DNA from 3 places in the Saccharothrix stipae genome. Region 2 is predicted to be linked to each of the others. Evidence: riboswitches for the same ligand, from Rfam matches in the RefSeq annotation. Region 2 holds a riboswitch; each other region holds the start of a gene.
What was found. A riboswitch is a leader RNA that binds a small molecule or an ion and turns the genes downstream of it on or off. The one in region 2 is predicted to bind glycine.

Region 1 (10,376 bases), on a different contig from region 2:
AGGGTTTCGCCGATGGCCAGCAGGGACAGGGTGCTGACCAGGGCGCCCGCGATCAGGTACAGCGAGATCGGCCACGAGTCGTGCGTCGGCGTCACGCCCAACAGCCACGTGGCGACGACCGGCGACAGGCCACCACCCAGCACGGCGCCCAGCTGGTAGCTCAACGACACCCCGCTGTACCGCACCCGCGTGCCGAACAGCTCCGCGTAGTAGGCGGGCATCGGGCCGAACACCGCCGCCGACCCGGCGAACGCCAGCACCATCGCCAGCACCACCAACCCCGGCGACCGCGTCTCCAGCAGCCAGAACAACGGGAACGCGAACACACCCAGGAACGCCGCACCGCCGAGCATCACCGGCAACCGCCCGACCCGGTCGGACAGCCGCGCGAACACCAGGATCGCCACCGCCTGCGCGAACGCCCCGATCAGCCCCGCGTTCAACAACGTCCCGCGCGTCATCCCGAGCTGGCGCGTCCCGTACGACACGGCGAACGTCGCCACCACGAAGATGAACATGTTGAACCCCAGGTTCACCCCCGCGCCCAGCAGCACCTTCCGCCACGACTGCCGCAGCACCGCCGCCACCGGCGCCCGCACCACCCCCGCCGACGCCCGCGCCTCGCGGAACGCCGGGCTCTCCTCCACCGACAGCCGCACGTACAGCCCCACACCCACCAGCACCAGGCTGAACAGGAACGGCATCCGCCAGCCCCAGCTCAGGAACGCGTCGCCGGACACCGCGGTCGACGCCGCCATCGCGCCGTTGGCCATCAGCAGCCCGATCGGCGACCCCAGGAACGTCCAGCTGCCGTACCACCCGGTCCGCCCGACCGGCGCGTGCTCGACCGCCATCAACGTCGCGCCGCCCTGCTCACCGCCCAGGAAGAACCCCTGCACCAACCGCAGCAGCACCAACAACACCGGCGCGGCCAGCCCGATGGACTCGTACGTCGGCAGCAGGCCGATCGCGGCCGTGCACAAACCGGTCGCGGTCAACGTCAGCACCAGCATCGACCGCCGCCCGACGCGGTCACCGAAGTGACCGATCACCATCCCGCCCAGCGGCCGGGCCAGGAAACCCGCGCCGAACGTGGCGAACGCCAGCAGCGTGCCGATGCGCGGGTCGAAGGACGGGAAGAACAACTTGTCGAACACCAGCGCCGACGCGGTGCCGTAGAGCAGGAAGTCGTACAACTCCACCGCGTTGCCCGCGGAACTGGCGAGCGCCACCCGGCGCACGTCGGAAGCCATTCGTCCACCCTGGCCCGCCCGCCCGACGAGTCGAACCCGACAGTGATCTACGTCACACGCGTGACCTCGTGATACACCTGCGGAACGACGTCGTCGCGGCGTTTCCCGGCCCGCTCGGGAAACCACACGATCCGGTGAGATCCCTGGAGAGAGCGTTGCCAGGCGGTCACGCTGTGAACCATGGCACCACTTCCCTTCCTCGCGGCGATCGCCACGCTGATCCCCGCGTTCTCCGCCCCGGAGTCGAGCTTCGTGCTCAGCGTGCAGCGCGGCGAGTCGCTCCAGCTCTCGAACCTGACCTGCGAGCCGACCGGCGGCCTGCACCCCAGGGCCGACGAGGCCTGCCTCGCGCTGTCCGGTGTGGACGGACAGATCGACGGCATGTCGACCGGACCGGCCCTGTGCACCCTGGAGTACGACCCGGTGCGGGTCAAGGCGACCGGCACGTGGCGGGGCGAGACCCGCACGTTCGAGGCCGAGTTCGCGAACTCGTGCGTGATGCGCGCCCAGACCGGCCCCGTGTTCGACTTCTGACCGGCGGGAAGCGAAAACCGGAAGCCAGGTCGCGACGTGCCCGTGGAGGGCCCTCGACACCGCCGCCGAAGTCGTGGCCCCTCCACGGGATCGCGCAAAGGTCCTCGGACCTCTGAGGCGACCGTAGGGACTCCGGGACCCGTTCGTCAACATCCTTCACATTCATGAATTGGGGCACTTACCGGGCTCTGCACAGACCATTACCCGTTGGAGCACCCGCCTGAGCCATTCGTGTGATCGGAGCTCTGGTCACGCCACGGACCGTCTCAGGAAGACCGTTCTATCCTCCGCGCGAACCGCTTGGGGGAAGACGCATGGGTGATTTCCTGCTGTACACGGTCGCCGTTCCGGCGACGTTCCTGGCGCTGGTGCTGGGCATGGCGCTGGCCGCGCGACGCATCCTGGGCCTGCGCGTCGGCCTGGTCCGCACCACGCTCGCGTGCATGGTCGGCCTGTCGTCCAGCGAGGCCGCGCTGAGCGCCATGCCCGGCCCGGAGACGACGCCGGCGCTGGCGACCGTGCAGGTCGGCGTCGCGCTGCTGATGATGATCGCGCTGCTCACGTTCGCCGAGATCGTCGTGCCGACCGGGTCGATCCCGCCGCCCACCGAGTGGTGGCGCGCGCTGCGCGGGCGGGTCGCGCGCACCCGCCGCTACTCGCGCATCACCGCGATCGCGTTCCGGCACGGCCTCGGCCCGTACCTGCGCGGCCGGGAACGCACCGACACCCGGCTGGCGCGGTCGCTGCGGCTCGCGCTGGAGGAGGGCGGCGTCACCTTCGTCAAGCTCGGCCAGGTGCTCTCCACGCGCCCCGACCTGCTGCCGCCGGACGTGGTGGACGAGTTGACGCTGTTGCAGGACAAGGTGCCCGCCGCGCCGTGGCCCGCGGTGCGCGAGGTGCTGGTGGCCGAGCTGGGGCAACCGCCGGAGGACGTGTTCGCCGAGTTCGACGAGCGGCCGATCGCCGCCGCGTCCGTGGCGCAGGTGCACCGGGCCAGGCTGAGGTCGGGCGAGGACGTGGTGGTGAAGGTGCAGCGGCCGGACGTGCGGCGGGTCGCCGAGGGCGACCTGGACATCGTGAACCGGCTCGCGTCGACGTTGCACGACAAGACGCGCTGGGGCAAGGCGATCGGCGTGCGCGACCTGGCCGCCGGGTTCTCCGCCGCGTTGCGCGAGGAGCTGGACTTCCGGGTCGAGGCGCGCAACCTGGCCGCCGTGCGGGCCGCCTCCGCCGACACCGACGTGGTGCTCCCCGCCGTGCACGAGGACCTCTGCACGGCACGCGTGCTGGTGATGCAACGGCTGGCCGGCGTGCCGGTGCGGTCGGCGTCGCTGGAGTCGGTCGACCGGGACGCGCTGGCCCGCACGCTGCTGGACGCGCTGCTGCGCCAGGTGATGATCAACGGCGTCTTCCACGCCGACCCGCACCCGGGCAACATCATGCTGCTGCACGACGGCAGGCTCGGCATGCTCGACTTCGGCTCGGTCGGCCGGATCGACGCGCAGCTGCGGTCGGCGTTGGGCAAGTTGCTGCTGGCCGTCGACCACGCCGACCCGGCGGGCCTGCGCGACGCGTTGCTGGAGCTGGTGACCAGGCCGGACGAGATCGACGAGCAGCAGTTGGAGCGCGCGCTCGGCCAGTTCATGGCACGGCACCTGAGCACCGGCATGCGGCCGGACGCGGGGATGTTCGGCGACCTGTTCAAGCTGGTCTACCGGTACGGGTTGAGCATCCCGCCGGAGATCGCGGCGGTGTTCCGGGCGCTGGCGACGGTGGAGGGCACGCTGGGCGCGCTGTCGCCGGGGTTCGACATCGTGGTCGAGTCGCGGTCGTTCGCCGACAAGCAGTTCAGCGCGCACCTCACGCCCGAGTCGCTGCGGCGCACGGTGACCGAGGAGCTGCACGCGATGCTGCCGATGCTGCGCCGGCTGCCCCGGCGGGCCGACCGGATCTCCGCCGCGCTGGAGCAGGGGCGGTTGGGGATGAGCATGCGGTTGTTCGCCGACGAACGGGACCGGCAGTTCATCGTCTCACTCCTGCACCAGGTGATGCTGACCGTGCTGGGCGCGACGGCGGGCGTGATGGCGGTGCTGCTGATGGGCGCGGACGGCGGCCCGGAGGTGGGCCCGGACCTCTCGCTGTTCCAGGTGTTCGGCTACAACCTGCTGGTCATCAGCGTGCTGCTCGGGCTGCGGGTGGTGGTGACCATCTTCCGGCCGCGGGGTTGACGGCGGTTGGTTTGCGATGCAAACCTGACTGGGTGGCAGACCTGCTGGGCGACCTGGCCGAGCTGCGCCGTCGAGCGCGCGAGGACCGGCACGCCTACTCGTTCCCGCTGCTGTTCTTCGGCGTCGCGTCGTTCCTGGCCCTGCCGCTGTACGCGCCCGCCGAGCCGCCGGGCCGGGGGTTCGACGTGCGCTACCCCGTGCTGCTCGGCCTGTTCTGGCTGGTCGTGCTGGTGGTGGGCGGCCTGGCGACGGTGTGGTGGTACCGCAGGCGCGGCGCGCGGGTGGGCATCGAGACGTCCACGCGGGGCTACCTCGGCGCGACGGCGATCGGCCTGAGCGGTCCGGTGGTCGGGTTGGTGCTGGAGAACCTGCCGTTCCGGTTCTACTCCGGCACGGGCGCCGGGCTGATCGTCCTGGCGGCGGCGACCGTGCTGTGGCACCGGGGCGCGCCGCGGGCGGTGACGTTGACGGCGGCCGTGCTCGGCACGGGGGTGCTCCAGCACGACCAGCCGGCGATCGCGCAGTTCATCGCGATCGGCCTGGGCCTGGTGGTGCTGGCGGCGCTGGAGCGCAGCACCCGGTTCACCACGATCACCGCCGCCTACCTCGTGGTGCTGTGCGTGTCGGCCGCGTTCACGCCGCTGGTGGTCGCCCAGCCCACCGCCTGGTCGCTGGGCAGCGTGGTCGTGCTGCCCGGGGCGGTGCTCCTCGTCGGCGGTCTGGTGGGCCTGCGGCGTGGCTGAGCACCCGACCGCGGCCCTGGACGACGTGGTGCACCAGCGGCACCGGCTGGGCATCCTCACCGTGGCGGCGGAGGCGAAGCGGGTCGGGTTCGGCTATTTGCGGTCCACTTTGGAGCTGACCGCGGGCAACCTGTCGCGGCACGTCGCCGTGCTGGAGCAGGCCGGTCTGGTGGCGGTGGAGAAGGGTTACGACGGCAAGCGGCCGCGGACGTGGATCGGCGTCACCCCGGCGGGACGCGCCGCGCTGGCGGTCGAGATGGCGGCCCTGCGTGCGCTGGTGGAGCGGCACGTAGCCTCGCAGGCATGAGCATCCACGACATCCCGCTGCACACCCTGTCCGGTGAGCCGTCGAGCCTGGGCGCGTTGGCGGGCAGGGCGTTGCTGGTGGTGAACGTCGCCTCGAAGTGCGGTTTGACGCCGCAGTACCAGGGCTTGGAGCGGCTGCACGAGCGGTACGCGGCGCAGGGGTTCTCCGTGGTCGGGTTCCCGTGCAACCAGTTCGCCGGGCAGGAGCCGGGCACGGCGGAGGAGATCGCCACGTTCTGCTCCACCACGTACGGCGTGACGTTCCCGCTGTTCGAGAAGGTCGAGGTGAACGGCCCGTCCCGGCACCCGCTGTACGCCGAGCTGACGGCGTTCGCCGACACCGACGGCGCGGCGGGCGACGTGCAGTGGAACTTCGAGAAGTTCCTGCTCGCCCCCTCCGGCGAGGTGGTCGCCCGGTTCCGGCCGGCCACCGAGCCGGAGGACGAGGCGGTCGTGAAGGCGATCGAGTCCGTGCTGCCGTAGTCCGTGTCCGGCGCGCGGGAGGCGGCCGACCGACCACCTCCCGCGCGCCGGGTCAGCACTCGATGACGTTCACGGCGAGCCCGCCGCGGGCCGTCTCCTTGTACTTGACCTTCATGTCCTTGCCCGTCTCACGCATGGTCTTGATGACCTTGTCCAGCGACACGAAGTGCGAACCGTCACCGCGCAACGCCATCCGCGCCGCCGTGATGGCCTTGATGGACGCCAACGCGTTGCGCTCGATGCACGGGATCTGCACCAGCCCGCCGATCGGGTCGCAGGTCAGCCCCAGGTTGTGCTCCATCGCGATCTCGGCGGCGTTCTCGACCTGCTCGGGCGTGCCGCCCATCACCTCGGCCAACCCGCCCGCGGCCATCGAGCAGGCCGAGCCGACCTCGCCCTGGCACCCCACCTCGGCGCCCGAGATCGACGCGTTCTCCTTGAACAGCACGCCGACCGCGCCCGCCGTCAGCAGGAACCGCACCACCCCGTCATCGGACGCACCGGGCACGAACCGCGTGTAGTAGTGCAACACCGCCGGCACGATGCCGGCCGCGCCGTTGGTCGGCGCGGTCACCACCCGACCGCCGGCCGCGTTCTCCTCGTTCACCGCCAACGCGAACAACGTCACCCAGTCCATCACCCGCAACGGGTCCGTGGCGTAGTGCTCGGCGGCCATCCGCTGCCGCATCTCGGCCGCGCGCCGCCGCACCTTCAGCCCGCCGGGCAGCACGCCGTCCACGGTGCAGCCGCGCTCGACGCACGCCTGCATCACGTCCCAGATGTGCAGCAGCCCCGAACGCACCGACGCCTCGTCACGCCAGGACAGCTCGTTGGCCAGCATGACCTCGCTGATCGACAACCCGGTCTCGCGGCACCGCGCCAACAGCTCGTCACCGGTGCGGAACGGGTGCGCCAGCGGCGTCTCGTCGGCCTTGATCCGGTCGGTGCCGGTGGCCGTGTCGTCCACCACGAACCCGCCGCCGACCGAGTAGTACACCGCCGAGTCGACCACGGCGTCACCCGAGTGGGCGGTGAAGCTCATGCCGTTGGGGTGCAACGGCAACGACTTCCGCCGGTGCATCACCAGGTCGGGGTCCTCGCGGAACGCGATCTCCCGCACGCCGCCCAGCCGCAACCGCCCGGTGGCGCGGATCTCCGCCAGCCGCCGCTCGGCCTCCGCCGGGTCGACCTCCTCCGGCCGGTGGCCCTCCAACCCGAGCAGCACCGCCTTAGGGCTGCCGTGCCCGTGCCCGGTCGCGCCGAGCGACCCGAACAGCTCCACGTGCACGCGGTCGACGGACCCCAGCACCGGCCGCAGCCGGTCGGCGAACATCATGGCCGCGCGCATCGGACCGACGGTGTGCGAACTCGACGGTCCGATCCCCACGGAGAACAGGTCGAACACGCTGATCGCCATGACGTCAGTCCCCGGTCAGTTCCGCGTACTTGGCGGCGGTCAGCAATCCGGTCGCGTCGGTCACGGCAACCTTGAACAGCCAGCCGGCGCCGTACGGGTCGTTGTTGATCAACGACGGGTCGTCGGCGGCCGCCGTGTTGACCTCCACCACCTCGCCGCTGACCGGCGCGTACAGGTCGCTCACCGACTTGGTCGACTCCAGTTCGCCGCACACCTCGCCGGACGTGACGACGGCACCGGGCGCGGGCAGCTCCACGAAGACGATGTCACCCAACGACTCCGCCGCGTACGACGTGATACCGACCGCCACGGGGTCCTGGGTACCCGGCGCCCAGTCCACCCACTCGTGCTCGGGCGTGTACAGCAGGTTGTCCGGAAAAGTCACGACAGCGCTCCCTTGGGCGAGGTCCGGATCCCCACTCTGTCCTGGGACCTGAGAGCTTCGCCGCGCCGGCCCGACGGCTGACCGTCGATCCGACCCGACTTGCACCGTGGGTGCGCGCCGAGGGCGCGCTTTCCAGAGTCGCCTCACCCGAGCGGTTCTCGCTGCCTGAGAGTGTGCGGGGGACTTGCTCCTTCGGCGCCCCGGCACGTTCACCGAGGTCTCTCCCGCGCGGGTTCCGGCGCTCATCCTGCGCCGCGGCCGATGTTCAGTTGGTGGCCCGAACGCTAGGTGCCGAGGTCGACGGGTGTCAACGCGACCGCCGACTTGTTCGATCCGCACAACTTGACACCGGTTGGTGGTGCCAGTGGCACGATGACACCGAAACCACGTTACCGGACCTTTGGTGTAACAACGGCCGAAGGAGCCCACCGTGCGGATCTCAGTTCCCCGCGAGATCAAGAACCACGAGTACCGCGTCGCGCTGACCCCGGCGGGCGCCCACGAGCTGACGCAGCGCGGTCACGACGTGGTGGTCGAGACCGGTGCGGGCCTCGGTTCGGCGATCACGGACGAGGAGTACCTGGCCGCCGGCGCCAAGGTGCTGGCGACCGGGGACGACGTGTGGGCCGAGGGCGACCTGGTGCTCAAGGTCAAGGAGCCGATCGCCGAGGAGTACCCGCGGCTGCGCAAGGGCCAGGTCCTGTTCACCTACCTGCACCTGGCCGCCGACCGACCGCTGACGCGGGCGTTGCTGGACTCCGGCACCACCGCGATCGCCTACGAGACCGTGCAGACCGCGAACGGCGCGCTGCCGCTGCTGGCGCCGATGTCCGAGGTCGCCGGCCGCCTCGCGCCGCAGGTGGGCGCGTTCTCGCTGATGAAGCCCTCCGGCGGCCGCGGCGTGCTGCCCGGCGGCGTGCCCGGTGTGCACCCGGCGCGCGTGGTGATCATCGGCGGCGGCGTGGCGGGCCTGAACGCGGCCGCGATCGCCGTCGGCATGGGCGCGGACGTGCAGATCCTGGACACCAACGTGGACCGGTTGCGCCACATCGACGCCCTCTACCAGGGCCGTCTGCGCACCGTGACGTCCAACCGCTACTCGGTCGAGCAGGCCGTGCGCGAGGCCGACCTGGTGATCGGCGCGGTGCTGGTGCCCGGCGCGAAGGCGCCCAAGCTCGTCAGCAACGAGCTGGTGGCCGACATGAAGCCCGGCTCGGTGCTGGTGGACATCGCGATCGACCAGGGCGGCTGCTTCGCCGACTCGCGGCCGACCACGCACGCCGACCCGACCTACCAGGTGCACGACTCGGTCTTCTACTGCGTGGCGAACATGCCCGGCGCGGTGCCGCGCACGTCGACCTACGCGTTGACCAACGTCACCCTGCCGCACGCCGTCGCGCTGGCCGACCAGGGCTGGGAAGCGGCGCTGCGCGCGGACGCGTCGCTGGCGCTCGGCCTGAACGCGCACGACGGCCTGCTGACCAACCTGCCGGTGGCGCAGGCCCACGGGATGACCCACACGCCGCTCGACCTCTGAGCCGACCGTCCGCACCACCGCGAAGGGCCCCGCTCACGTGCTGTGAGCGGGGCCCTTTGACGATAAGACGGCCCGCTCAACCAGCCTGGGGGTCACTGGGAGCGGGCCGCGTCACCAATCCTAGCCGGGAACACGGCGCCGTGCCCAGTGACCCCACCGATCCGGACGACTTTTCGCCCAGCGGTGGCGACTCGCCGTGTGCGAGCTCAAGCAAACGAGTGAATTCTCGTCGTAACAGGTAAGTCACGACGGCCCGGCGACCGATGGGAGGGCGGGAACTCCGCAGCTACGCAGCGGGGTCGTCCGCTCGCGCGGCGTCTGCCGCGCACCTGGCGATCGGAGCGCAGATGGCTGAGCCTGAGGGTTGGATCGACTGCCACGACCCGTTCGGACGGGACCGGTCGATGACCGTGCTCGTCGAGGAGGACCGGGTTCTGCTGGTCGCACCGCCGGGCGAGTCCGCCGTGATGTCGGTCACACAGACCCGCAAGTTGCACCGCCTCCTCGACCAAGCCGCCGACAGGATGTGAGGCCGCGTGGACGAGGCACTGCGGGCCGCCGTGCTGCGCCGGTTGGCGTTGCTGGACGAGGTGGCCGAGAGCGGTGAGGCGGACGCCCTCGTGCCGCTCGCGCGCTCCGAGATCCACCGCCTGGCCGACGGTTGGCGGCTGCTGTTGACCGTGCACCAACCGGATCCGGACGGCCGCTGCGGCGCGTGCCCCGGCATCCTGCGGCACCGGAAGTGGCCGTGCCAGGTGTGGACGATGGCCCACCAGCACCTCATCGGCGACGGCCTGCCGCACCGCGAACGCCGCCGCCCGCTGCGCACGCTGCGCCGTTCGACGGACGTGGAGACGACCACCGAGATACCGAGAGTCGCGTCGAAACCGCGACACGCCCTCCCCGAGTGATCCGCCTAGGGCAGGATGACGCCCGGTAGGAGTACTCGGGAGGGACGCGTGCACGACGGCACTGGCCGCATCGTGGTGCAGAACTTGACCAAGCAGTTCGGTCCGGTCGCAGCGGTGCAGAATCTCAGCTTCACGGTGGAACCCGGTTCGGTGACCGGTTTCCTCGGCCCCAACGGGGCGGGCAAGACGACGACGCTGCGCATGCTGCTCGGCCTGGTGACCCCGACCGCGGGCACCGGACTGATCAACGGCAGGCCGTTCAGCCACCTCGGCAACCCGGCGCGGGTGGTCGGCGCGGTGCTGGAGGCGCAGGGGTTCCACCCCAAGCGCACGGCGCGCAACCACCTGCTGGTCTACGCGGCCGCGATCGGCGTGCCGGACTCGCGCGCCGACCAGGTGCTCCAGCTCGTCGGCCTCGGCGCGGCGGGCGATCGCAAGGCGGGCGGGTTCTCGCTGGGCATGAAGCAGCGGTTGGCGCTGGCCACCGCGCTGCTGGGCGACCCGCAGATCCTGGTGCTCGACGAGCCGGCCAACGGGCTGGACCCGGAGGGCATCGCGTGGCTGCGGACGTTCCTGCAG
Region 2 (10,376 bases):
TGTACCGGCACAACACCGGCAAGGACAGCGGCGCGCCGCTCGCGCAGCCCCTGTACGGGGTCGCGGCGGGTGGGCCGACGCCGATCGCGGACTTCCCGTTCGTGCCGCTGGCGGGCGACTGGGTCGGCGAGGCCCAGGTGCGCGCGTCGCAGGCGTTCCGGGAGTTCCTCCGCGAGGCCGACCAGCAGAAGATCCTGGCCGGCGCGGGCCTGCGGGTCGACGCCACCAGCGAGCGGCCCAAGCCGTCGCCCGGCCTGCGCTGGCCCGCCGTGACCGACACGCTCACGCCCGCCGACGCCAACACCACCCAGCAGATCTCCGCCGCCTGGGCGACCGCCGATGACGGCCAGGTCGTCACCGTGCTGGTGGACACGTCGAAGTCGATGGAGGAACCCGGCGGCGACGGTCGCAGCCGGATGGACTGGGTGAAGCAGGCGCTGTCCGGGCAGGTCAACCGGTCGGTGTCGGGGTCGCTCGGGCTGTGGGAGTTCTCCCGCCAGCTCGACGGCGACAAGCCGTACCGGCAGCTCGTGGCCACCGGCCCGGTCGCCGCGCAGCGGCAGGCGCTGCTGGACGGCGTGGCCGAGCTGGAACCGCGGAGCGCGACCCAGCTCTACACTAGCGTGCTCGCGCTGTACGAGCGGATGCTGGCCGACCACCAGGACGGCAAGCGCAACCGGATCGTGGTGCTCACCGACGGCGTGAACGACGGCGGGCTCACGTTCCAGGAGCTCACCTCCCGGCTGGCGTCGGTCAAGCAGGCCGGCAAGGACATCGCGATCAGCGTCATCGCGATCGGCCCCGACCCGGAACGCGCGCCGCTGTCCGAGCTGGCCCGCTCCACCGGCGGCACGCTGTCGGTGGTCGAGGACGGTCGCGGCGTGGACGCCGCCCTCGGCCAGCTGCTGTCGGCCGACTAGACCGTCACCACGACCTTGCCGCGCGCGTGGCCGGCCGCCACGTGCTCGACCGCGCGCGCCGCGTCGCTCAACGGGTACGTGTGGCCGACCACGGTCCGCAGCTGCCCGGACTCCGCCAGGCGGGCCAGCTCCTCCAGGTCGGCGCGCGTGGTGCGGGCGAGCAGCGGCGCCATCCGGCGGCGGGTGAACGGCCGGATCACCTCGGCCTTGAGCCGGTGCCTGCCGCCGCCCAGCCACCGGCCGCCGTTGCCGCTGTTCGGCATGAGCACACCGGTGGGCGTGAGCAGGCGCAGCAGCGCGGCGAACGGGTGGTTCATGACGTGGTCGAGGATCGCGTCGTACCGCTCGGTGGTGCGGGTGAAGTCCTCCTGGGAGTAGTCCACGACGTGGTCCGCGCCCAGTTCCCGCACCAGGTCGACGTTGGTCGGGCCGCACACCGCGGTCACCTCGGCGCCGGTCGCCTTCGCGATCTGCACGGCGTACGTGCCGATCCCGCCGGACGAGCCGTTGATCAGCAGCCGCTGCCCCGCGGTGAGCCGTGCGGCGTCGCGCAGCATCTGCACCGCGGTGATCCCGGCCAGCGGCAGGCCCGCGGCCTCCTCGAACGTCATGCCGGCCGGCTTGGCGGCCAGCCGGTCCTCGTCGGCGCACGCGTACTCGGCGAACGTGGCCCGGCCCTCGCCGAACACCTCGTCACCGGGCTTGAACCGGGTGACCGCGCCGCCGACGGCCTCCACCACACCGGCCACGTCCGTGCCGGGGGTGGTGCGCTTGGGCGTGCGCAGCCCGAAACCCGCCAGCCGCAGCACGTACGGGGTGCCGGTCGAGATGAACCAGTCGGCGATGTTCACCCCCGCCGCGCGCACCCGCACCAGCACCTGCCGCTCACCGGGCTCCGGGCGGTCGAGCTCCCGGAACTCCAGCACGCCCGGGTCGCCGTACCTGTCCTGCACGATCGCCTTCATGGTCACTCCACCGTTCTGAGGATGTGTTCGACGGACGCGGTGCGGGTGCGCAGGTCGGCCAGGTCCGCGGCGGTGCGCTGCTGCACGTCCAGGGTGTTCTCGGCCAGCTGCTCGTAGCGGCGCACGAGTTGGCGCAACCCCTCGGCGCGCTCCGCGTCGAGCTTGGACTTGCGGGTCTCCAGGTAGCCGTTGATCAGGAACATCACGAACACCAGGGTCAGGAACAGCACGCCGACCGCGAACACCGCGGACGGCCAGGTCATCTGGTCGAGGTTCATCGCGAACCCTCCTCTCGGGCCGGACCGCGTGACGAGTCCGTTGTGGTCAGGGTGGCGGCGGCCGCGGCGAGCACCGCCGGGGTCAACCGCAGGTCGAAGTCCGCGACCTCGAAGTACTTCATGGCCTTGCCGTCCTCCGACAGCTCCAGGCTGCCGACGACCAGCCCGGCCGCCTCCAGCCGTTGCAGGTGCATGTGCAGCAGCGGCCTGCTCACCCCGATGACGCGGGCGAGGTGGCTCACGTAGTCGCGACCGCCCGCCAGCGTCGCCACGATGCGCAGCCGCAGGGGGTTGGACAGCGCGGCCAGCACCTCGACCAGCTCGTCGCCGGTCGGCGAGGTGCCTGTCATGGCGCTCCTTCATGTGTAAGAACTTTCTTACACGTGTAACCGTAGCACATCACCGCTGGTAGACCGCGGCCATGGCGGCGATCCGGGCGATGACCCGTTCGCGCAGCTCCGGCGGCTCCAGCACGTCGACCTCGGGACCGAGGCGGAGCAGGTCGACCTCCGCGTGCTCCAGGGACTCGACCGGAACCCGGACGGTCGTCCACTCGCCCTCCGGCTCGACGTCCTTGAGCTCGCGGGCGGCGACGAGACCGAGCAGGACCTGAGCGCCGCGCAGCCCGTTCGGCGTCATCCGGACCGTCACCCGCATCGGGTACATCCGCTGCTCGAACCGCTCCGACCAGCCGGCCCAGTACTCGGCCAGGTCGAACCCGTCGGGCCGGTCGAACGACTCGTCCAACGCGGTCAGCTCCACCACCCGGGAGACCCGGTAGGTGCGCAGGCCGTCCGTGCGGGCGACGAGGTACCAGGTGCCCGCCTTGAGCACGAGCCCGAGCGGCTCGACCGTCCGCTCCACCTCGACCTGCGCCCACCGCACGTACCGCACGCGCAGGCGTCGTTGCTGCCACACGGCCTCCGCGATCGCGGCCACGTGCGGCGTGCCCTCGTTGCCGCGGAACCAGCCCGGCGCGTCCAGGTGGAACCTCTCCCGCACCCGCGCGGCCCGCGACCGCAGCTCCGGCGGGAGGGCGGCGAGCACCTTGAGCTGGGCCGCCGCCACCACCGCGCCCAGCCCGAGCTCGGCCGCCGGGCCCGGCATCCCGGCCAGGAACAGCGAGTCGGCCTCCTCGGTGGTCAGCCCGGTGAGCCGGGTGCGGTACCCGTCGACCAGCCGGTAGCCGCCCGCCGGGCCGCGGTCGGCGTACACCGGGACGCCCGACGCGCCGAGCGCCTCGACGTCGCGGTAGACGGTGCGGACGGAGACCTCCAGCTCGTCGGCCAACTCCTGCGCCGTCATCCGGCCGCGCGACTGGAGCAGGAGGAGCAGGGACAACAACCGGCTGGCGCGCATGACGCCATCCTGACAGGAGCTGTCAGGTACGCACGGCAAGCTCCTGGTCCATGACCACCGCACATGCCATCGCCGAGATGAAGAGCTGGGACGAGCACACGTGGGAAGGCCGGCGCTACGACGAGGTCACCGGTCCGAAGCAGACGGTGGGCGGCATGACGACCGCCTACACCGGTGAGCTGGAGGCGTTGGGCGACATGCGTTTCGTCATGTCCTACCCGGACGACGACTCCTGCGTCTCCACGGGCTACGAGGTCGTGACCGGCACCCTGGAGGGCCGCGAGGGCGGCTTCGTCCTGCACCACACCGGCGGTTTCCGCGACGGTGTCGCGGACGCCACCTTCACCGTCGTCTCGGCGACCGGTGACCTGGCGGGCCTCACCGGCCACGGCCGCATCACGTGGGCGCAGGGCGAACCGGGGCGATTCGAGCTGGACTACGAGCTGCCCCGACCCGGCACCGCCCCACGATCGGGTGACGAAGGGTGATCGTCCCGCGGCTCGTGCCGGGCTGACCCACCCCGACGCGGAGCGCCGGCCGCGACACGCGCGGCCGGCGCCCGGTGCCGTGCTATCAGCCGCCGTAAGCGGAGATCGGCGGGCAGGAGCAGACCAGGTTGCGGTCGCCCTTGGCGCCGTCGATCCGGCGCACCGGCGGCCAGATCTTCGGCGCCGCCGTGCCCGCCGGGAACACCGCCACCTCGCGGCTGTACGGGTGGTTCCACTCCGTCGCGATCGACGCCGCCGTGTGCGGCGCGTTGCGCAGCGGGTTGTCGTCCGCCGGCCACTCGCCCGAACCGACGCGGTCGATCTCGTGCCGGATCGCGATCATCGCGTCGATGAACCGGTCGATCTCCGCCAGGTCCTCGCTCTCCGTCGGCTCCACCATGAGCGTGCCCGCCACCGGGAACGACATGGTCGGCGCGTGCAAGCCGTAGTCGGCCAACCGCTTCGCCACGTCGTCCACCGTCACACCGGTCGCCTTGGTGATCGGCCGCAGGTCGAGGATGCACTCGTGGGCCACGAAACCGCCCTCGCCGGTGTAGAGCACAGGGAAGTGCTCGTCCAGCCGCCGCGCCACGTAGTTCGCCGCCGCCACCGCCGTCAACGTCGCCCGCCGCAGGCCGTCCGCGCCCATCATCCGCACGTACGCCCACGAGATCGGCAGGATCGACGCCGAACCCCACGGCGCGGCGCTGATCGGCCCGACACCGGTCGCCGGGCCGGCCGCCGGCTGCAACGGGTGGTTGGGCAGGAACGGCGCCAGGTGCGACCGCACGCCGATCGGCCCGACACCGGGACCACCGCCGCCGTGCGGGATGCAGAACGTCTTGTGCAGGTTCAGGTGCGACACGTCCGACCCGAACTTGCCGTACTGCGCGAGCCCGATCAACGCGTTGAGGTTCGCGCCGTCGACGTACACCTGGCCGCCCGCGTCGTGCACCAACCCGCACACCTCGCGCACGGTGTCCTCGTACACCCCGTGCGTGGACGGGTAGGTGATCATGATCGCGGCCAGCGAGTCGCGGTGCGCGTCGATGGTCGACCGCAGGTGCTCGACGTCCACGTTGCCGTGGTCGTCGCACTTGACGACCACGACGCGCATCCCGGCCATCACGGCGGACGCGGCGTTGGTGCCGTGCGCGCTGGACGGGATCAGGCACACGTCGCGGTGCGCGTCGCCGTTGGCGCGGTGGTAGGCGCGGATCGCGAGCAGGCCCGCGAACTCGCCCTGGCTGCCCGCGTTGGGCTGCAACGACACCGCGTCGTACCCGGTGATCTCGGCCATCCACCGCTCCAGGTCACCGACGATCTCCAGCAGCCCCTCGGCGTCGGACGAGGGCGCGAACGGGTGCAGGTCGGCGAACTCCGGCCACGTGATCGGCTCCATCTCGGCCGTGGCGTTGAGCTTCATCGTGCACGAGCCCAGCGGGATCATGCTGCGGTCCAGCGCCACGTCCTTGTCCGACAGTGCCCGCAGGTAGCGCAGCAACGCGGTCTCGGAGCGGTGCGCGTGGAACACCGGGTGGGTCAGGTAGTCGCTGGTGCGGCGCAGGTCGGCGGGGATGCCGTCGGCGGTGTCGGCGTCCAGCCCGTCCACGTCGGAGACGGTCACGCCGAACGCCTTCCACACCAGTTCCAGGTGGTCGCGCGTGGTGGTCTCGTCGCACGCGATCGACACCACGTCGGCGTCGACCTGCCAGAGGTTCACGCCGAGGTCGCGCGCGGCGGACACGACGTCGGCGGCCCGGCCCTCGACCCGCGCGCGCACGGTGTCGAAGAACTCGCCGTGCACGATCTCGACGCCGCCCTCCAACAGGCCCGCGGCCAGCACGGTCGCCATCCGGTGGGCGCGGGTCGCGATCGCCTTCAGCCCCTCCGGACCGTGGTACACCGCGTACATCGAGGCGATCACCGCGAGCAGCACCTGCGCGGTGCAGATGTTGCTGGTCGCCTTCTCCCGGCGGATGTGCTGCTCGCGCGTCTGCAACGCGAGGCGGTAGGCCAGGGAGCCGTCCGCGTCGACGGACACGCCGACGAGCCGTCCGGGCAGCTGCCGCTCCAGGCCCTGGCGCACCGCCATGTAACCGGCGTGCGGCCCGCCGAACCCGATCGGCACGCCGAACCGCTGGGTCGTGCCCACGACGACGTCCGCGCCGATCTCGCCGGGCGGGCGCAGCAGCGTCAACGACAGCAGGTCGGCCGCGACCACGGCCATCGCGCCGGCCTTGTGGATCTCCTCGATCACGGCCTCGTGGTCGCGGACCACGCCGGACGCGCCGGGGTAGGACAGCAGCACGCCGAAGAAGTCGCCGCCGAGCCCGAGCCCCTCGATGCCCTGCGACAGGTCGGCGGTGACGATCTCGATGCCCAGCGGCTCGGCGCGGGTCTCGATGACGGCCAGCGTCTGCGGCAGCGTGTCCGCGTCCACCACGAACTTGCCCGACTTGGCCCGGCCCGCGCGGCGGACCAGCGTCATGGCCTCCGCGGCGGCGGTGGACTCGTCCAGCATCGAGGCGTTGGCCAGCGGCAGGCCGGTCAGGTCGCCGACCATCGTCTGGAAGTTGAGCAGGGCTTCGAGGCGGCCCTGGGAGATCTCCGGCTGGTACGGCGTGTACGCGGTGTACCAGGCGGGGCTCTCCAGCACGTTGCGGCGGATCACCGGCGGCGTGGTGGTGCCGTAGTAGCCGAGCCCGATCATCTGCGTCATCGGGCGGTTGCGCGCGGCCAGGGCGCGCAGCTCGGCCAGCGACTCGGTCTCGGTGGCGGGCGCGGGCAGGTCCAGCACCAGGTCGCGCTCGCGGATCGACCCGGGGACGGCGTGCTGCGCCAGTTCCTCCAGGGAGCCGACACCGATGACGTCGAGGATGCGGGCCAGCTCCGCGGGCCGCGGGCCCACGTGCCGGTCGGCGAACGGGGTGCCGTGCTCGAGTGCGGCGAGGGGGATGCGGTCCTGCGTCATCGGGGCTGCCTCCAGGGCTCCGGACAGACTTCTGCCGTTGCCCTCCCCCTCTGTCTTCTGCCCGTCGGCGGGCGCCTGAGAGCTTCACCCGGCTGTCGGGCTTGCACCGTCGGCGGGGTCGGCCGGTGTGCCCGACCCGCTTTCCAGAGGCGTCTCACCCGCACGGTCCTTGCGCCTGAGAGGTTCCGGGGAGGATTTGCTCCTTCGGCGCCGAGACGGGCTCGGACTCTCCCGCACGGGATAAAGCGACTACGCGCGAAATCCTACCCGGCGGACGTGCCCTCGGTACCGCCGGCGCGACGTGGATCTCAGTGCGTCGCAGCCGGTCAGCCGGTCGTCGCGCTCAGCCGTCGCGCCCGGCCGTCGCGCCCGGGTCAGCCGATGGCCCGGGTGCGGCGGCGGCGGGACAGCTCGTCGTCGGCCGGTTCCACGATCTCGCCGCCATCGGCGCGTTCGGCGGGGAAGTCGTGGATCGTGCCGCTGATCTCCCGCATCGCACCGCTGACCGCGATGCCGAACACCCCCTGGCCGCCTTGCAGCAGGTCGACGACCTCCTCCGGCGAGGTGCACTCGTAGACCGTGGTGCCGTCGCTGAACAGCGTGATCCGGGCCAGGTCCTGCACGCCGCGACGGCGCAGGTGGTCGACCGCGGCCCGGATGTTCTGCAGCGAGACGCCGGTGTCCAGCAGTCTCTTGACGACCTTGAGGACCAGGATGTCCTTGAACGAGTAGAGCCGCTGGCTGCCTGAGCCGTGGGCACTCCTTATGGTCGGGTTGACCAACCCGGTGCGCGCCCAGTAGTCCAGCTGGCGGTAGGTGATGCCCGCGATCTGGCACGCGGCGGGGCCGCGGTACCCGACCAGCTCGTCCGGCAGCGAGGAGTCCGGGAACAGTTCACCCTGTTCTCCGGATCCGGCCCGGATGGGCGCTTCCTCGACCACGCCTGCCTCCCCTCGGTCCGGTCACGACGACCGGCGACCAACGTGAAGCCGCCGCGGTGTCCGAATCACACCGTGGCAATTCACCTGAGTTCGACGGTAAGACCGCCTAGGGGGCAGGTCAACGCGACGCGCTGGGCGTGTCTGACCTCAAGGTGAGGTTGAGGTTGAGAGAGTCGCCCGTTGTAAGCCATTCGGGTGACGTTTAGTGATCGTTTAGCTCAGCAACGTTGACGTTGTGTAACCCGAACACGCGACGCCTGAAAGTGGCATGCGGGGTTGATCCACAACGCACCGCACACGCCTACGGGAAGCCGTTCCCGGCCCGCGGCCGACGTCGCGACCCATCCCGGGTGTCGGGTCTTGTCAAGCACCCGACCCGCTTGTCCACCCTCGGCCGGCCGAAATTGTCGGTGCGTGCCGGCAAGATGAAAAACAGGGATCCCCTGGGCGGGGACCCCTGCGAAAGCACGGACGGGCCGAACGAACGGCCGAACGGGAACCGGCAGACCAGGACGAGCGGGAACCAGCGGCACCAGGCGCGGACGACGGCGGGGGCCAGGACGCGGACGACGGAGAGGTCAGGACGCGGACGACGGCAGGGGCCAAGACGCGGACGACGGCGCGACCCGCACCGCGCCGGGTAACGAACGTCGCCGGACCGCTGACTCGGGCGGGCACCGGCGAACGTGGGGGAACGACGAGACGGCCCGGACTACGTGTCCGCGCCGCGGAAGTCCTCCGGCGACACGGAGTCGAGGAACTCGCGGAACTTCTCGACCTCGTCCTCCTGCTCGTCCGGGATGATGAGACCGGCCTCCGCCAGCACCGACTCCTCGGCGTGGATCGGCACACCGATCCGCAACGCCAGCGCCACCGAGTCGCTCGGCCGCGCCGACACCCGGATGTCACCGTCGAACACGAGTTCCGCGAAGTACGTGCCCTCTTGCAGGTCGGTGATCCGCACCTGCTCCAACTGCCGGCCGAGCGCCCCGATGACGTCCTTGAGCAGGTCGTGCGTCAACGGCCGGGCAGGACGGACACCTTGCTGCTCCAACGCGATCGCCGTGGCCTCGACCGATCCGATCCAGATCGGCAGGTACCGTTCGCCCTCGGTTTCGCGCAGCAGCAGGATCGGCTGGTTGGCGGGCAGTTCCACCCGCACGCCGACGACGCGCATTTCGCTCATCGGGTCTCGCCTCCCTCAGCGCGCTGAAATTCTGGCGTCCCCGCTACCTAACGAGGATCCCCCACGTACAGTTTCGACGCTACCCGCCAAGCGGGCTCAGTGCGCAACCGCCCACCCGCTCTGCGATCACGATGCGGACACGCGTTCACCTCGGCGAAACGGGACGACCTGCGACGTCGCGCAGGCCCACCTTCACCAGCAGTGTGTGCAGGGTTACCGAGAGCGCCGCCAGCTCGCGCACGGCTTCGTCCACTCCGGCCCGGTCGCGCTGCCGGTGCCGCGCGCCGACGACCTGCTCGACGAGCCCGACCTCGCGGTCGGCGGCGACCCGGAACGGGCGCAGGTGACGCGGTTCCAACCCGTGCTCCGCCATGGCCCGCACGGTCGACGCGATCTGCACGGCCTCGTGGTCGTAGAACCCGCCCGCGCCGGCCCTGACCAGACCGTGCTGCTCCAGGTCCGCCAGCACACCGGGCTCGATGCCCGCCCGCGCCAGCAGGTCCTCGCGGGTGACCCGGTGCCCGGCGGCCGGGGCGAGGTCGACCGCGCGCAACGCCCTGGGCGCGCCCTGGTCGGCCGCGTCCAGCTGCTCCTTGATGACCTTCAGCGGCAGGTACCTGTCCCGCTGTGCGGACAGGACGTACCGCAGGCGGTCCACGTCGGCGGACGTGAACTGCCGGTACCCCGAGGCCGTGCGCGCCGGGCGGACCAGCCCCTCCGACTCCAGGAACCGGATCTTGGAGATGGTGACGTCGGGGAAGTCGGGTCGCAGCTGCGCCAGCACCGCCCCGATGCTCAACCCCCCGCGTGGCCGCCCGGCCGCCGTCACCGGAGCCCCATCGCTCAGGCCCCCTGGCCCCCGGCGCCCGGACCGGTCAGGAACACGAGGCGGAACTTGCCGATCTGCACCTCGTCGCCGTTGGCCAGGACCGCCTGGTCGACGGGCTCGCGGTTGACGTAGGTGCCGTTGAGGCTGCCCACGTCGATGACCACGAACTCGCCGCCCTCGCGGCGGAACTCGGCATGGCGGCGGGAGACCGTCACGTCGTCGAGGAAGATGTCGCTGTCGGGGTGCCGCCCCGCGCTGGTCGTGTCGCGGTCCAGCAGGAACCTCGACCCCGCGTTGGGGCCGCGCTTGACCACGAGCAGAGCCGACCCGGAGGGCAGCGCGTCGACACCCGCGACGGCCGGCTCCTGGGCGGGCGCCTCGGCACCCTCGACCTCGGCGAGGAAGTCGGCCCGGAAAACGGAGGTCCGCTCCGGGG
Region 3 (10,376 bases), on a different contig from region 2:
CCGCCCTCAGGTCGCGCTCGCCGACGGTCAGCAACCGGACCTCGGGCGTCAGCACGGGGGTTTCGGCGAACGTGCCGATCTCGCCGCCGGTGGAGACGGTGACGCGCGCGCCGAAGTGGTCCATCGAGGAGCGGGACAGCACCAGCACGCCGCCGGCGCGGGTCGCGCCGTGCACACCGTCCTCTGTGGACAGTCGGGTGACGGCCGATCCGGTGACCAGGAAGACGCCCGTCCGGGTCGGGTCGTCCGTGGAGGCGGTGACGAGCACGCCGTCCTCGGCCACGTCGAGCACCGCGCGGACCTGGAAGCCGTCCGGCGTCCACGCCCGGTCGCCGACCACGAGCCGGTTCGCGTCACCGATGGGCAGCACGCGCACCAGCTCGCCGCCGGGGGTCCAGCGCGGCGCGCCCGGCACGATCTCCAGCCAGCGCGGGTCGGTGTCGTCGGCGACCACGTCGGTGGCGCCGGTCGCCACGTCCACCGCGAGCACCCGCACCCGGCGCTGGTCGCGTGACTGGACCTGGAGCAGGGGCTTGCCGTGCGACGTCCACGACACCGCGTTCAGGTACGGGAACGCCTCGCGGTCCCAGGTCACGTCGGTGCGGTCGGTGCCCGTGGCGCGGTCGGCGCCATCGGAGCGGTCGGTGCCAGCGGTGCCGAAGACGGCCACCTCGACCACGGCGTTCGCCGCGCCGGCCGCCGGGTAGGCGATCTCGGTGGCGGGCGTGCCGGGGTTGGCCGGGTCGGCGATGTGCCAGCGCGGCACGGGCGCGTTGTCGACGCGGGCCGCCAGCACGCGTTCGCCGTCCGGGGAGAACCAGTAACCCCGGTAACGGCCCATCTCCTCGGCCGCGATGAACTCCGCCAGGCCCCACGTGACGTCCGGCCCGTCCGGCGAGGCGACCACGCGGTCCTCGCCGGTGTCCAGGTCGACCACGTGCAGCGCGCCGTCGGCCACGTACCCGACCTTGCGGCCGGTGGGGTCCAGGCGCGGGTCGATGGCCGCGCCGGCCACCGGCAGCTCGCGGACGGCCGCGGTGGCGAGCTCGACCACGAACAGCCTGCCGGACAACGCGAACACCGCCTGCCGCGCGGCGCCGTCGGTGGCGTAGCCCACGATGCCGGCGGCCTGCTCGCGGGCGCGCTCGCGGCGTGCCCGTTCCTCCGGCGACAGGTCCTCGGGGTCGGTCAGCAGGGTGGTCGGGTCGACCAGCAGCGCTTCGGTCCGGGTCGCGGTGTCGAACGCCCACAGGCCGTTCGCCCGGCTCGTGGCCGCGGCGGTGCGGAGGAAGTACACCTTGGCGCCGTCCGGGGCCGCGGTGAACGTCCGCGGTGCGCCGAGGGTGAACCGCTGGGTGCGCGCGTGCTGGCGCGGGAAGGAGATCTCGTTGCCCACCCGGACACCCTACGGGCACCCCCTGTACTGGTTCACGGATTCGGCCCGCGGCTGAACCGCACCGGCGGGAGGGCCGTAGTCGTCGGTGGAGCGATTGACGGACCAAGGAGGAGTGAGTGTGATCCGACGAAACCGCATCGCCATCGCCGTCGCGGGCGGCATGGCAGCCGTGCTCGCGCTGGTCATGTGGACATCCAACGCCACCGGCCTGCAGGGCAAGACGGTCGCGCAGACCGAGCAGGTGGGGGCTGCGGCCCAGGGCGACTACGGCGACGTGCAGGAGCCCTTGGCCCCTCCGACCAGCGAGGAAGCGGCGCCCGTCGAGGAGCCCGCCGCCGCACCGGAGGGCCAGGCCGCACCGGCGCCGTCCGGCCCGCAGGTCACGCTGGTGGGCAAGAGCGTGCCCAAGATGGGCGAGGTCGTGCAGGACGGCGACGGCCGGACGCTGTACCGGTTCGACAAGGACACGCCGGACCCGGCGAAGTCCAACTGCGAGGGCCAGTGCGCGGTGACGTGGCCTCCCGTGCTGTCCAACGGCACGCCGCAGCTGCAGGGCGTCGACCCCGCGCTCGTGTCGACGGTGAAGAGGGCCGACGGCACCGAGCAGGTCACCCTGGACGGCTGGCCGCTGTACACCTACGCGAAGGACGAGGCGCCGGGCCAGTGGAAGGGCCAGGGCGTCGGCGGCACCTGGTTCGTGGTGCAGCCCAACGGCAAGCGCAACATCGAGTGCCTCCCACCGGGGGTGACCGCTCCCGCCGCCTAGTCGACCCGGGTGGTCCACTGTGGAACGCCCTGATCCCCCGGCCTGGGGTTGGCCGGGGGATCAGGGCGTTGCGCAGCGGGGCGTCAGCCGACGCCCACGACCGTCACAGCGTGGGGTACAGCGGGTGCTTGGCGGCCAGCACCTCGACCCGCGATCGCAGCTCCGCCAGGTCGGGCGAGGGCTGCAACGCCGCCGCGATGACGTCCGACACCTCGGCGAAGTCCGCCGCGCCGAACCCGCGGGTGGCCAGCGCGGGCGTGCCGATCCGCAGGCCGGAGGTCACCATCGGCGGCCGCGGGTCGTTCGGCACCGCGTTGCGGTTGACCGTGATGCCCACCTCGTGCAACCGGTCCTCGGCCTGCTTGCCGTCCAGTTCGGACGCCACCAGGTCGACCAGCACGAGGTGCACGTCCGTGCCGCCGGTGAGCACCTTCACCCCGGCCGCGGCCGCGTCGGGCCGCGACAGCCGGTCGGCGAGGATCTTCGCGCCCTCGACCGTGCGCCGCTGCCGGTCGGCGAACTCGGGCGACGCGGCGTGCTTGAACGCCACCGCCTTGCCCGCGATCACGTGCTCCAGCGGACCGCCCTGCTGACCGGGGAACACCGCCGAGTTGATCTTCTTCGCGAGTTCGGCGGTGTTGGTCAGGATCACCCCGCCGCGCGGGCCGCCGAGCGTCTTGTGCGTGGTCGTCGTCACGACGTGCGCGTGCGGCACCGGGCTCGGGTGCAGACCCGTCGCCACGAGGCCGGCGAAGTGCGCCATGTCCACCATCAGGTACGCGTCCACCGAGTCGGCGATCCGGCGGAACTCGGCGAAGTCGAGCTGACGCGGGTAGGCCGACCAGCCGGCCACGATCAGCTTCGGCTTGTGCTCCAGCGCCAGCCGCTCGACCTCGGCCATGTCGACCCGGCCGTCGGACTCCGACACGTGGTAGGGCACCACGTTGTAGAGCTTGCCGGAGAAGTTGATCCGCATCCCGTGGGTGAGGTGGCCGCCGTGCGCGAGGTCCAGGCCCAGGATCGTGTCGCCCGGCTGGAGCAGGGCGAACATCGCGCACGCGTTGGCCTGCGCGCCCGAGTGCGGCTGCACGTTCGCGAAACCCGCGCCGAACAGGGCCTTGACCCGCTCGATCGCCAGCCGCTCGATCACGTCGACGTTCTCGCAGCCGCCGTAGTAGCGCCGGCCCGGGTAGCCCTCGGCGTACTTGTTCGTCAGCACCGACCCCTGCGCCTGGAGCACCGACACCGGCGTGAAGTTCTCCGAGGCGATCATCTCCAGCGTGCTCTGCTGCCGGTCGAGCTCGGCGGCGACGGCGTTCGCGACCTCCGGGTCGAACTCCGCGAGGGAGGTGTTGAAGTGCTCGGACATGTGTGTGGGTCTCCCTTACGAGGTGCGCTTGTAGAAGGGCAGTGCGACGACTTCGACCGGCTCGTGCTTGCCCCGGACGTCCACCGACAGCGCCGTGCCGGGCTCGGTGTTGCCGACGGCCACGTACGCCATCGCCACCGAGTACCCCAGGGTCGGCGACAACGCGCCGCTGGTCACCTCGCCGATCGGGTCGCCCGCCGCGTCCAGCACCGGGTAGCCGTGCCGGGGTGCGCGGCGCGAGGTGGTCTTGAGGCCGACGAGCACCTGGTCCACGCCCTGCTCGGACACGGCGGCCAGGGCGTCGCGGCCGACGAAGTCGCCCGGCTTGTCCAGCTTCACCACCCGGCCGAGGTTCGCGTGGAACGGCGTGCGGTCGCGGCCGAGTTCGTTGCCGTACAGCGGCATGCCCGCCTCCAGCCGCAGCGTGTCGCGGCAGCCGAGGCCGGCGGGCCTGAGGTCGTGCGGTGCGCCCGCCTCCAGCAGGGCCTGCCACACGTGCGCGGCGTCGTCCGGCGCGACGAACAGCTCGAAGCCGTCCTCGCCGGTGTAGCCGGTGCGGGCGAGCAGGACCGGCTTGCCCGCCACCTCGGTCGGGTACGACGCGTAGTACTTGACCGCGCCCAGGTCGGTGGGCGTGAGGCCGGCGAGGATGGCGGTGGCCCTCGGCCCCTGCACGGCCAGCAGCGCGTAGTCGGTCGAGGCGTCCTCGACGGTGGTGTCGAAGCCCTTCGCGCGCTCGACCAGCGCCTCGTGCACGACGGCGGCGTTGGAGGCGTTGGCCACGACGAGGTACTCGACCTCGCCCGTGCGGTAGACGATGAGGTCGTCGACGACGCCGCCGTCGGCCTCGCAGATCATCGTGTAGCGGGCGCGGCCGACGCCGATCGCGGACGCGTGGCCGACCAGCGCGTGGTCCAGCGCGGCGCCCGCCTCCGGGCCGGTGAGCCGGATCTCACCCATGTGGGTCAGGTCGAACAGGCCCGCCGACGTGCGCACCGCGTGGTGCTCGGCCAGCTCGCTGTCGTAGCGCAGCGGCATCCGCCAGCCCGCGAAGTCGGTGAACATGGCCCCCAGCGCCTCGTGCTCGGCGTGCAGGGGCGTGCGGCGGCTTTCCATCAGGCGGAGACCTCCCTGGGTGCGGGCGTGCCCGCGCGCCGACCGGTCGGGTCGGCCGCGGGCACGTCCGGGAACTTCACGGTCGAAAGGATGACACGGTCCACCGGAGACTCCTCGTCGAGTGAGCCTCCCCCTCTGCCATGAGCCTGAGAGCTTCGCCACCGGGTGAGGGCGGCTTGCACCGTGGGCGAGGCGCAGCGGGTGCGCCTGCTTTCCAGAGTTGCCTTCGTCGGGCGGTACCTGTGCCTGAGAGATTCCGGGGAGGAGTTGCTCCTTCGGCGCCCTGGTGGGGGACTCTCCCGCGCGACATCGACGGCCGTGTTCAGTTGGTACCGCCAGACGCTAGGGGTGCGCGGCGGACGGGGTCAACCCCGGTCACAGGCTCTTCTCGGCCCGGACGCTCTCGACCACCCTGCGCTCGGCGTAGAACGACACGAACGGGATCGTGCCGGCGAGCAGCACCAGGGCGGTGCCCTTGATCGACCAGCGCGCCTTGAGCGCCAGGTCGACGGTGAGCACCAGGTACACCGCGTACAGGAAGCCGTGGACGGGGCCGACGACCTGCATCATGCCCTCGTTGCCGCCCGCGTACTTGGCGATCATCGCGACCACGAGCAGCAGCAGGCCGACACCGACCACGTAAGCCATGAACCGGAACCTGGTCAACGCGCCGCTCATCGCCCTACCTTCGTTCACCGCTGGTCCCGCGCGTGGAGTTCGGCGAGCATGCGGTTGTAGGCCGCGAGCTCTTCGTCCTCGTCGTCCGGCGCGGGCGCTCTGACGGGCTCAACGGTAACGACCGGCCGCGGCGGCGCGGCCACCGGCTCCGGCACGGCGCCGTCGGCGGCCTCGGCCTTGCGGCGCGCGTCCAGCCTGCGGATGCGCCACACCATGAACGCCGGGAAGAGGCCGAACAGCGGCCACTGGAAGACGTAACCCAGGTTCTGGAACGTGCCGCCGGCCTCGGAGAACCGCTCCCACTGCCAGTAGGCCAGGCCGCAGCACACGACCAGTGACGCCAGGCAGACGGCCGCGATCGCGAGCCGCTTGGGAGTGATGAGGCCTTGCACGCCTCAAGAGTACTTCGTGCATCTCCCGGGGCTGGGGCTCCCCGCGCAGGAGCCCGCCCCTCACGGTGAGGGCCCCTCGACCACAGGAGCCCGCCCCGACTCGTCGGACCTAGGCGACGCCGTCCCGGCGTTGCCTCTGCAGCCTGGCCACGCACCAGGCCGCCGCACTACCCCGACGCAGGTGCTGGAGCACCGTCATCGGGCCGAGGCGACGACCGAGGTCGGCGGGCGTGAGCCCGGCCGCCCGGTAGTCCAGAGCGCGCTGGTCCAGCGGGCTGATGCCCGCGTCCCACCACTGCTCCGCCTCGGACAGGTCGCCCACCAGCTGCCAGTAGCTGGCGGCGGCCGCGAGCAGAGCCTCGGGCACCTCGGGCGCCCGCTTCCGCATCGCCGTCACGTACGCCGGATCCGCGGACTCGACCTTCACCAGGCCGCGGGGACCGCCATTCGCCCGCTGCACGGGGATCCCCGGCGCGGACGGCGGGGCTTCCGCGAGCCACGCGTCCTTGATCCGGTTCACCTCCTGCAGCTCGGCGTCGTCCGAGCGCTCAGCCGCCCACTGCCGCAGCAGCTCGTCGACTCCGGAGTCCTCGACCATTCTGCCTCCTCGTCGGTCGAAGATCAGCCAATGCGACGCACCGTATTAGCGGGTACCGACAACCGCTAGACCCTGGATTGTCCAAAACCCTGTTACCAGGGCGTTATAGCCCTCATTCCACCCGTACGGTGCAACGTTCGAGGCGTGCGGTCACCGATCGTGACCGCATTGTGCGGAGTTCGACGAGGTCGGGCGGGCGTCTCAGGCGAAGAGGCTGCGGACGAAGGTGATGATGGACTCCGCGCCCGACTGGAGCCACCCGAGCGCGGTCCGCACCGCCTCGGCGGACTCGTTCGGCTGGGTGATCAGGAGGAACAGCACCAGCGCGACCGCCGCCAGCGTCACCACCTTCTTGACGTTCACTGATCGGTCTCCGTCCGTATCACAGGGCAGGGCGGCCGGGCGCCGCTCCGGGCGTGTCAACCGCCATGGTCCCCCATTCACCCGGATGATGACGATCGAACCCGCCGTCGTCGCCCGACCGGTCGCCCGATCGACCACGCAACCACGCCTGAGCAGGCCCTGGTGTCACCCGATCGGACGATCAAGGGGACCCATGGCCCCGCCGATCACCAAGGTACGGGCACTCGCCCACCCCCCTGGCACGAACACCGAGGTGCAGCGACACCGTCATACCTCCGCAGCCCATCACACGAATGCGCCGGCGTACGCACTGTGCGTGACAATGGCCGATGGCGGCTGCCACACATTTCCGGTCCCCCTTCAGGTGATTTCCCGCGCCCTTTTTCCGCCCGATCCGACGCGCCGGAAGCGGGTGGGGTTCAGCCGATCACCCCGGACCGCCGCAGCCCGGCGATCTCGTCCTCGCCCAACCCCAGCTCGCCCAGCACCTCGACGGTGTGCTCGCCCGCGGCGGGCGGCGGGCTCGGCGTCGCGGCGGGCGTCCGCTCGAACCGCGGCGCCGGCGCGGGCTGGGCCACCCCGCCGACCTCGACGAACGTCCCCCGACGCGCGTTGTGCGCGTACCCCGGCGCCTCGCCGGGGGCCAGCACCGGCGCCAGGCACGCGTCCGTGCCCTCCGCCAGCGCCGCCCACTCGTCCCGGGTGCGGGTGGCCACCGCCGCCGCGATGCGGGCCCGCAGCTCCGGCCAGTTCGCCGGGTCGTGCCGGGACGGCAGTCGTGCGTCGGCCAGCCCGAGCACGACCAGCAGCTCGGCGTAGAACTTCTCCTCCAACGCCCCGATGCCGACGAACCTGCCGTCGGCCGCCTCGTAGACGTCGTAGAACGGCGCCCCGCCGTCGAGCAGGTTCGTCCCGCGCCCGCCGGGCCACGCCCCGACCGACGACATCCCGTGCAGGAACGTCGTCAGCAGCGCGGCGCCGTCGACCATCGCCGCGTCCACCACCTGCCCGCGCCCGGACCGCTCCCGCTCGTACAGCGCCGCCAGCACGCCGATCGCCAGCAGCAGCCCGCCGCCGCCGAAGTCGCCGACGATGTTGAGCGGCACGGTCGGCGGCGCGCCGGCCCGGCCGATCGGCTCCAGCGCGCCCGCCACCGCGATGTAGGTGATGTCGTGCCCGGCGCGGTCGGCCAGCGGCCCGTCCTGGCCCCACCCGGTCATCCGCCCGTAGATCAGCCGCCGGTTGCGGGCCAGGCACTGCGCCGGGCCGATGCCCAGCCGTTCGGTCACGCCCGGCCGGAAGCCCTCGACCAGCACGTCGGACTCGCCGACCAGCTGGAGCACCAGCTCGGCGCCCTCGGGGCGGCGGATGTCCACGCCGATCGACCGCCGCCCGCGTCCCAGCACGGGCACCCCCGGGTCGCCCGCGCCGCCGACCCGGTCGACCCGCACCACCGACGCGCCGAGGTCGGCCAGCACCATGCAGCCGAACGGGCCGGGCGCGAGGCCGGCCAGCTCGACCACCTTCAGCCCCTCCAGCGGCCCCGGCACTAGAGCGACCTCGCGATGATTTCCTTCATGATCTCGTTCGTCCCGCCGTAGATCTTCTGCACGCGCGCGTCCGCCCACGCGCGCGCGATCGGGTACTCGGTCATGTAGCCGTAGCCCCCGAACAGCTGCACGCACTCGTCCACGACCTGGCACAGCCGCTCGGTGGCCCACCACTTGGCCATGGCCGCGGTGGGCACGTCGAGGCGGCCCGCCAGGTGGTCCTGCACGCACTCGTCCACGAAAGCCCTGGTCACCCGGGCCTCGGTGGCGCACTCGGCGAGCTTGAACCGGGTGTTCTGGAACTTGATCAGCTCCCGGCCGAACGCGGTGCGGTCCTTGACGTAGGCCAGGGTGAGCTCCACCGCCGCCTCGATGCCCGCCACCGACGCCACCGCGATGATCAGCCGTTCCTGCGGCAGCTGCTGCATCAGCTGGATGAACCCCTGGCCCTCGCTCGTGCCGAGCAGGTTCGCCGCGGGCACGCGGACGTCGTCGAGGAACAGCTCCGCGGTGTCCTGGCCCTTCATCCCGATCTTGTCCAGCACCCGGCCGCGGCGGAACCCCGCGGCCTGCGCGGTCTCGACGACCAGCAGCGAGATGCCCGTCGCGCCCTCGCCGGGGTCGGTCTTGGCGACCACGACCACCAGGTCGGCCTGCGCGCCGTTGGTGATGAACGTCTTCGAGCCCGACAGCAGGTACTCGTCGCCGCGCCGCAGCGCCCTGGTCTTGATGTTCTGCAGGTCCGAGCCGCCGCCGGGCTCGGACATGGCGATCGCGCCGACGTACTCGCCCGACGCCAGCTTCGGCAGCCAGCGCAGCTTCTGCTCCTCGGTGCCGTAGGCGTTGATGTAGTGGGCGACGATCCCGCTGTGCACGCTGTTGCCCCACGCGCTGTCCCCGCACCGCGCCTGTTCCTCCAGCAGCACGGCCTCGTGCGCGAACGTGCCGCCGCCACCGCCGTACTCCTCGGGGATGGACAGGCAGAGCAGGCCGAGCTCGCCGGCCTTGGTCCAGAAGTCCCGGTCCACCTGCTTCTGCGCGGCCCACCGCTCCTGGTGGGGGACCACCTCCCTCTCGAAGAACGTCCGGGCCAGCTTGCGCAGCTGGTCCAGGTCCTCGGTCATCCATGCGGAACGGCGAGTAGGCATACCCCGACGTTCCCACCGGTCGGGCCGCACCGCCATGACCGCAGCGCGTCAGGGTGAGGGTTGATGTTGAGCGGATCGGTCAGTGTCTGAAGGCCGCTGCTCCGCAGACGGCGGCTCGGTCGCCTGGAAGTCGCGACCTCGCGGGGCGGGGTGGGCCAGACTTGGGCCATGCGACTTCGGCGGCTGGGGCCCGAGGACTGGGCGACCTGGCGTGACATCCGGCTCACGGCGTTGAGCAGCGATCCCGAGGCGTTCGGCTCCACGTTGGCGTTGGAGCGGGAGTACGACGAGGCGCGGTGGCGGGACCTGTTGTCGCCGCGGCACGGGGTGAAGGTGGTGGCGGAGGACCCGGAGCCCATCGGGCTGGTGGCCGGTGTGCCGCACGAGGTTCACCCCGACGTGTTGTACCTGTACTCCATGTGGGTCATGCCGGAGTTCCGCCGGCGGGGCGTCGGCGAGGCGCTGGTCGGCGACGTGCTGGCGTGGGCCCGGGAGCACGGGTGGGCGCGGGTGCAGTTGCGAGTGTTCCGGGACAACCGGACGGCCCGGCGGCTGTACGCGCGGCTCGGTTTCGCGGGCGACGGCGAGATCATGGACCACCTCCTCACGCCGGTGAGCTAATAAGTCACCTCGCGCGGTCATGGGCAGGTCCGGGCGCGGTGCCTACCGTGGGGTACATGAGCGAAGCCTTGATCTTCGACGCGGTGCGCACACCGCGTGGCAGGGGGAAGCGCGGTTCGCTGCACAGCGTGAAGCCGATCACCCTGGCATCCGGGGTGCTCGCGGCGCTGGCGCGGCGCAACGACCTGGACACCTCCGCGGTGGACGACGTGGTGTTCGGCGTCGTGTCACCGGTCGGCGAGCAGGGCGCGGACATCGCCCGCACGGCGGTGCTGGCGGCCGGGTGGGACCTGCGGCCCGCGGGCGTGCAGCTCAACCGGTTCTGCGCGTCGGGCCTGGAGTCGGTGAACCTGGCCGCGGCCAAGGTCGCGTCCGGGTT

Region 1: another riboswitch for glycine. It lies ahead of gcvH (glycine cleavage system protein GcvH); the one in region 2 lies ahead of gcvP (aminomethyl-transferring glycine dehydrogenase).
Region 3: another riboswitch for glycine. It lies ahead of gcvT (glycine cleavage system aminomethyltransferase GcvT); the one in region 2 lies ahead of gcvP (aminomethyl-transferring glycine dehydrogenase).

What each region holds. Positions count from the first base shown of each region.
Region 1 is NZ_BAAGTN010000008.1:339,987-350,362, reverse strand. It holds gene ACYVLT_RS18455 (MFS transporter) at 1-1,253, opposite strand, end outside; gene ACYVLT_RS18450 (SSI family serine proteinase inhibitor) at 1,434-1,787, shown strand; gene ACYVLT_RS18445 (ABC1 kinase family protein) at 2,102-4,015, shown strand; gene ACYVLT_RS18440 (hypothetical protein) at 4,048-4,758, shown strand; gene ACYVLT_RS18435 (transcriptional regulator) at 4,751-5,065, shown strand; gene ACYVLT_RS18430 (glutathione peroxidase) at 5,062-5,547, shown strand; gene ACYVLT_RS18425 (L-serine ammonia-lyase) at 5,600-6,964, opposite strand; gene gcvH (glycine cleavage system protein GcvH) at 6,969-7,349, opposite strand; glycine riboswitch at 7,492-7,586, opposite strand; gene ald (alanine dehydrogenase) at 7,780-8,886, shown strand; gene ACYVLT_RS18410 (hypothetical protein) at 9,234-9,416, shown strand; gene ACYVLT_RS18405 (hypothetical protein) at 9,423-9,797, shown strand; gene ACYVLT_RS18400 (ABC transporter ATP-binding protein) at 9,846-10,376, shown strand, end outside.
Region 2 is NZ_BAAGTN010000031.1:95,164-105,539, reverse strand. It holds gene ACYVLT_RS38835 (substrate-binding domain-containing protein) at 1-920, shown strand, start outside; gene ACYVLT_RS38830 (NAD(P)-dependent alcohol dehydrogenase) at 917-1,885, opposite strand; gene ACYVLT_RS38825 (hypothetical protein) at 1,888-2,163, opposite strand; gene ACYVLT_RS38820 (ArsR/SmtB family transcription factor) at 2,160-2,513, opposite strand; gene ACYVLT_RS38815 (helix-turn-helix transcriptional regulator) at 2,563-3,522, opposite strand; gene ACYVLT_RS38810 (DUF3224 domain-containing protein) at 3,573-4,010, shown strand; gene gcvP (aminomethyl-transferring glycine dehydrogenase) at 4,096-6,984, opposite strand; glycine riboswitch at 7,138-7,228, opposite strand; gene ACYVLT_RS38800 (MerR family transcriptional regulator) at 7,359-7,925, opposite strand; gene ACYVLT_RS38795 (bifunctional nuclease family protein) at 8,638-9,111, opposite strand; gene ftsR (transcriptional regulator FtsR) at 9,257-9,940, opposite strand; gene garA (glycogen accumulation regulator GarA) at 9,955-10,376, opposite strand, start outside.
Region 3 is NZ_BAAGTN010000008.1:1,111,094-1,121,469, reverse strand. It holds gene ACYVLT_RS22105 (S9 family peptidase) at 1-1,396, opposite strand, end outside; gene ACYVLT_RS22100 (hypothetical protein) at 1,515-2,162, shown strand; gene glyA (serine hydroxymethyltransferase) at 2,266-3,531, opposite strand; gene gcvT (glycine cleavage system aminomethyltransferase GcvT) at 3,547-4,647, opposite strand; glycine riboswitch at 4,776-4,870, opposite strand; glycine riboswitch at 4,872-4,959, opposite strand; gene ACYVLT_RS22085 (DUF3817 domain-containing protein) at 5,023-5,325, opposite strand; gene ACYVLT_RS22080 (hypothetical protein) at 5,340-5,717, opposite strand; gene ACYVLT_RS22075 (helix-turn-helix transcriptional regulator) at 5,827-6,315, opposite strand; gene ACYVLT_RS22070 (hypothetical protein) at 6,517-6,678, opposite strand; gene ACYVLT_RS22065 (CaiB/BaiF CoA transferase family protein) at 7,098-8,228, opposite strand; gene ACYVLT_RS22060 (acyl-CoA dehydrogenase family protein) at 8,228-9,352, opposite strand; gene ACYVLT_RS22055 (GNAT family N-acetyltransferase) at 9,545-9,997, shown strand; gene ACYVLT_RS22050 (acetyl-CoA C-acetyltransferase) at 10,054-10,376, shown strand, end outside.